DNA from 2 places in the Staphylococcus sp. 231237_7MaSpsaltlick genome. Region 2 is predicted to be linked to the other one. Evidence: riboswitches for the same ligand, from Rfam matches in the RefSeq annotation. Region 2 holds a riboswitch; the other holds the start of a gene.
The links. A riboswitch is a leader RNA that binds a small molecule or an ion and turns the genes downstream of it on or off. The one in region 2 is predicted to bind glycine.
Positions count from the first base shown of each region.

Region 1 (3,197 bases), on a different contig from region 2:
TAAATAGTTTTACATATCTTGAGTTACTCTTTGTATTACTTGTTATTAGTATCATATGTGCACTGATACCTATTTTAATTAAATCCGTTTCAACATTTAATAAAATTGCTGATTTTGATGATGCGGAATTAATTTATCTAGCGAAGGATCTTACAGATGATCAAGTCGTACATAATGCAAAATATGTTTCAATAAATGATATAGGAAATACTTTGACTTTAAAGCAAGGAAATCAGATTATTACGTATCGTTTTAGAAATAACAAATTAATTAAGACCGTTAACCATTCAGGTAATATAACGATGATAAACAATATTCGCAGTGTATATTTTCAAAAAGTTAACAACGATTTTATCAAGTTAAAACTTAAACTTTATATTAAGGGGGAATTGATTGAAAGACAAATTTATTTTTAGATTAAATGGTTATTTGTATCCTTTTGTAATGTGGATTTTTGTGCTATATTTAACTCTAATTAGCGCGTATTCAGCGCGGTTTATCATTCAGCTGAAAATGTTAAATAATATAGAAAGCTATTATGATAGACAATTAAATAGTTTTGACAAAAAGGGCGATACAATTGAAAACAAATAAAAAAGCACCACTTATCTTTATTGGCTTTATGGGTACAGGTAAAACTACATTAGGGGAGTATATCGCTTCAAACGATGGCTTGAATTATATTGACTTAGATGAGTATATTGTAAGCCAAGAGCAACGTTCTATCCCAGAAATTTTTGATAAAATAGGAGAAACGGGTTTTAGGAATTTGGAGTTTCTTTATTTACAACAATGTATAGAACAATATGATGTAATTTCAACTGGTGGCGGTATAGTCGAAGGACCTGATGCATTTAATTTATTGAAATCAAGACATAATGTAATTTGGCTAGATTGCGACTTAAATATTGTTTATGAAAGAATCAAAAATGATAGTAATCGGCCTAATGCAAATAATAAAAGTTTTTTTGAATTAAAAAGCTTGTATTCCTCAAGGGTTTCAAGATATAATGAAATCGCATTCACCAAATTGAATAGTAATCAGCCACTTCCAGAGTTATATCATATAATTCAAGAAATGGTTTTATGCGAATGATCAGTATTAGAGAGAATGAATTGTGAAAAATACAATTCATCGCCGAAGGTGCAAGTTTAACGAAACTCTCAGGCAAAAGGATAATATTGTGACGCATTCCTGGAGTGTTTTAACAGGGTAGACTTAATGTCTATCCTGTTTTTTTAATATAAAATTAGGGGGTTTCTTCATGTCAAACGAATTAAAGCAGACACCGTTATATCAGACTTTTGTAGATAGTGGTGCAAAAATTGTAGAATTTGGCGGATGGGCTATGCCTGTACAATTCTCAAGTATCAAAGAAGAACATAATGCAGTAAGGCATTCAGTAGGTTTATTTGATGTAAGTCACATGGGAGAAATTTTAATAAAAGGTTCCGATTCAAAGCAATTTGTACAATACCTACTTTCTAATGATATGGATACGTTAACTTCATCTAAAGCTTTGTACACAGCGTTGTGCAATGAAAATGGTGGAATTATTGATGATCTTATTATTTATCAACTTGCAGATCAAACTTATTTATTAGTCGTAAATGCAGGTAATACTGATAAAGATTTTGACTGGATTAATGCTCAAGCAACAGAATTTGATGTTGCTGTAGAAAATGTTTCAAGTGAGTATAGTCAGTTGGCTGTTCAAGGGCCTAAAGCACGTGAAATAGTTCAAGCAAACACAAATGTTGACATTTCTGAGATGAAGCCATTTGAATTTAAACAAAATGTAGAATTTTTCGAAAAATCAGTCATTCTTTCTCAATCAGGATATACAGGTGAAGATGGTTTCGAAATATATTGTAAAGCAGAAGATGCCAAATATTTATGGGATAAACTTATCGGTTTAGATGTTGTTCCATGTGGTTTAGGCGCTCGTGATACATTAAGACTGGAAGCTGGATTACCGTTACATGGACAGGATTTAAGTGAGACCATTACACCTTATGAAGCTGGAATCGCATTTGCTGCAAAACCGTTAATAGAGGCTGACTTTATTGGTAAATCAGTATTGAAAGATCAAAAAGAAAATGGTTCTGAACGACGTGCAATTGGTTTGGAAATGATTGATAAAGGAATTCCAAGAACAGGTTATGTCATTTTTGATTTAGACGATAATGAAATTGGGGAAGTCACTTCTGGAACGCAATCACCTTCATCAGGTAAGTCTATAGGCTTAGGCTTAATTAAAAGAGAGCAATTTGAAATGGGTAAAGAAATACAAATTCAAGTACGAAAACGCAAAGTGAAAGCTAAAATTGTGAAAAAGAATCATATAACAAAATAATAAAGAGGTGCTAACGTGAGTCATCGATATATTCCTTTAACTGAACAAGACAAAAATGAAATGCTAAAAACGATTGGAGCAAGCTCAATTAAAGAATTATTTGGAGATGTTCCAGAAGATATTTTATTAAATAGAGAATTAGATATTGCTGACGGTGAAGATGAAACGATACTGTCAAAGCGTTTGAATCGAATTGCTAAGAAAAATATCACCAAAGAAACACATACATCATTCCTTGGCGCAGGTGTATACGATCATTATGCACCATCTGTAGTTGATGCGATGATATCAAGATCAGAATTTTATACTGCGTATACGCCTTATCAACCAGAAATTTCTCAAGGTGAATTACAAGCTATTTTTGAATTTCAAACACTTATCTGTGAATTGACAGATATGGATATTGCTAATTCATCTATGTATGATGGAATAACAAGTTTTGCTGAAGCATGCATTCTTGCTTTCAACCAAACAAAAAAGAATAAAATTGTTGTATCTAAAGGGATGCATTATCAAGCGTTACAAGTGTTAAAAACTTATGTAAAAACGCGTGAATCATTCGAAATAATAGAAGTTGATTTAGATGGTACGATTACCGACTTAACTAAATTAGAACAAGCAATTGATGATGATACAGCTGCCGTTGCAGTACAATATCCTAATTTTTATGGTTCAATCGAGGATTTAGAGCAAATTAAATCATTTATTAGTGATAAAAAAGCTTTATTTATAGTATATGCGAATCCATTAGCATTAGGATTACTGACACCTCCAGGTACATTCGGTGCCGATATCGTAGTAGGTGATACACAGCCATTCGGAATCCCTGCACAATTTGGT
Region 1 is NZ_JBICNX010000024.1:18,700-21,896, reverse strand. Features, by position in the region: gene ACF91D_RS25345 (competence type IV pilus minor pilin ComGF) at 1-416, shown strand, start outside; gene ACF91D_RS25340 (shikimate kinase) at 623-1,096, shown strand; glycine riboswitch at 1,093-1,190, shown strand; gene gcvT (glycine cleavage system aminomethyltransferase GcvT) at 1,266-2,357, shown strand; gene gcvPA (aminomethyl-transferring glycine dehydrogenase subunit GcvPA) at 2,373-3,197, shown strand, end outside.
Region 1: linked by a shared signal. The riboswitch ahead of gcvT (glycine cleavage system aminomethyltransferase GcvT) and the one ahead of gcvT (glycine cleavage system aminomethyltransferase GcvT) in region 2 are both predicted to bind glycine.

Region 2 (3,197 bases):
GCATCTTCTGTTTGTCCTACTAAACGACCAGGTGTTTTACGCATTAATTTTTTAGTTGTAGCAAAGAAACCACAATGAGGGCCACCAAATTGTGCAGGTATACCAAACGGTTGTGTATCACCTACTACAATATCAGCACCAAAACTACCTGGAGGCGTTAGTAACCCTAAAGCTAGAGGATTGGTATAAACGATAAACAAGGCTTTTTTACCCTCTATAAATGATTGGATTTTTTCTAAATCTTCAATCGAACCATAGAAGTTAGGATATTGCACAGCTACTGCTGCTGTGTCGTCATCTATAGCTGCTTCTAATTTTTCTAAATCTGTAATAGTGCCATCTAAGTCTACCTCTACGACTTCAAACTCTTCTCGTGTTTTTACATATGTGTTTAAAACTTGTAATGCTTGATAATGTAATCCTTTAGAAACTACGATTTTGTTTTTACGCGTTTGATTAAAAGCTAAAATACATGCTTCAGCAAAACTTGTAATGCCGTCATACATAGATGAGTTTGCAATGTCCATTTCGGTTAATTCACATATTAATGTTTGAAATTCAAAAATTGCTTGTAATTCACCTTGTGAAATCTCTGGCTGATACGGCGTATATGCAGTATAAAATTCTGAACGAGAAATCATCGCATCTACTACTGCTGGTGCGTAATGATCGTATACACCTGCACCTAAAAATGAAGTGTGTGTTTCTTTAGTGATATTTTTACTTGCAACTCTACTTAAACGCTTTGTCAATGAAGTCTCAGCCTCAGCGTCTGGGATAGCTAATTCTCTGTTTAATAATATATCATTAGGCACATCACCAAATAATTGTGCAATTGAATCTGCACCAATGGTTTCTAACATTTCTTTCTTATCTTGCTCTGTTAATGGAATATAACGATGACTCACAGTAACACCCCTTTGTATTATTTACTTATTTGATTTTTCTTAACAATTTTTGCTTTTACTTGTCTCTTTCTTACTTGAACTAACACTTCTTTCCCCATTTCAAAAGCATCACGATTAATTAAAGCTAAACCGATTGATTTACCAGTTAAAGGTGATTGGGTACCCGAAGTAACCACTCCAATTTGATTACCATCTAAATCCAATACTTCATAGCCAGTTCTAGGAATACCTTTTTCAATCATTTCTAAACCGACTGTTCTACGTTTTGAACCGTGTTCTTTCTGCTCTTTAAGAACACTTTTACCAATGAAGTCTGCTTCAATTAATGGTTTGGCTGCAAATGCGATTCCGGCTTCATATGGTGTGATATCTTCACTTAAATCTTGCCCATGTAGAGGTAATCCAGCTTCCAACCTTAATGTATCTCTAGCTCCTAAACCACATGGCACAACCTTATGTTCTAATAGTTTATTCCATAAATAAGGGGCATCATCAGCATCGCAGTAAATTTCAAAACCATCTTCACCAGTATATCCTGATTGTGATAAAATTACGTTTTTACCGTAAAATGCTACATTTTGTTTAAATTCGAAAGGTTTCATTGAAGATACATCTACATCAACATGTTGTTGAACTAAGTCACGTGCATTTGGACCTTGAATTGCTAATTGACCATAATCATTCGAAACATTAATTACCTCTGCATCGAATTTTTCGGCATTCTCTTTCATCCAAGCAAAGTCTTTATCTGTATTACCAGCATTTACTACTAATAAGTATAGATTTTCATCTAATTTATATGTGATCAAATCATCAATAATACCGCCATTTTCGTTGCATAGTGCAGTATATTGAGCTTTATCAGTAGTCAAATTTTCAGTATCGTTAGAAAGGAGATATTGTACTAGCTTTGCAGCATCACTACCTTTTATCAGAATTTCACCCATATGACTTACATCAAACAAACCGATTTCTGTTCTAACAGCATTATGTTCTTCTTTAATACTTGAAAATTGGACTGGCATAGCCCATCCACCAAATTCTACGATTTTAGCACCGCTGTTTACAAAAGTTTGATAAAGCGGTGTTTTTTTCAGTTCATTAGACATGAAGAAACCTCCTATTATTTAAGTAAATATATTAAAAAAACAGGGTAGACTAAGCTACCCTGTTTAAATTCTCCAGGAATGCGTCACAGTATTATCCTTTTGCCTGAGAGTTTCGTTAAACTTGCACCTTCGGCGACGGACTAAAGTTATAACTATTATAACTAACCATTCTCTCCAATACTGATCATTCGCAAACTACCTCTTCCATAATCTCACATTGCAATGAGTGAAGAGATTTACTGCTATTTAATTTTATGAATGCGATTTCATTATATCTTGAAACCCTTGAAGAATACAAGCTTTTTAATTCAAAAAGAGATTTATTGTTTGCATTAGGTCTATTGCTGTCATTTTTGATTCTATTATAAACAATGTTCAAGTCACAATCTAACCATATTACTCTTCTTTGTAGTTTTAAAAAGTCGAATGTTTGATCACCTTCAATAATTCCACCACCAGTCGAAATAATATTATAGTGGTTTATACATTCTTTTAGATACTTATATTCCAATTCTCTAAAACCTGCTTCACCTATTTGTTTAAAAATATCTGGTATAGACTGATTTTCTTGTTGCACTATGTACGCATCTAAGTCAATGTAGGATAGTTGATTATGTTTTGAAAGATATTTACCTAAAGTTGTCTTACCAGTTCCCATAAATCCAATTAATATCAACGGTTCCATTTTAATGTTATTCAAAAATATCTTCCTTCTTCATAAATAAATTAATTTGATTTTCATAATATTTCTCTATGTTATCTAAAGTTTTTAATTGTATCCCAATCTGAAATACATAAATTGTAATTAAAGATAAATATAGCATAAATATTACCAGCACAAAAGGATAGATGTATGCATTATTGTTAAATATATAATTGTCTTTCATAGAAATTCCCTTTTTCAATTATCTGTAGATTAATTTTTAAAGTTTTAAAATTGATTACTTTAAATTCAGCAGATTTAACGTTGTTTAATAAAGTTATATTTCCTTTACCGTTAATACTTTTTATAATCTTATCATTTTTTAATTCATATATCATATCTTTATTATTATTTTTTATGACTACTGTATTTTTTCGTATGTCATTTACTATAATTTGAGAATCTTTTTTTAATAAATCACGCGTTAAATCAGCAGCAAAAAATTCTAAATCTAGGTTTATTTGATTTGTAAAATGT
Region 2 is NZ_JBICNX010000011.1:132,361-135,557, forward strand. Features, by position in the region: gene gcvPA (aminomethyl-transferring glycine dehydrogenase subunit GcvPA) at 1-908, opposite strand, end outside; gene gcvT (glycine cleavage system aminomethyltransferase GcvT) at 926-2,017, opposite strand; glycine riboswitch at 2,099-2,205, opposite strand; gene ACF91D_RS19680 (shikimate kinase) at 2,202-2,702, opposite strand; gene comGF (competence type IV pilus minor pilin ComGF) at 2,882-3,197, opposite strand, start outside.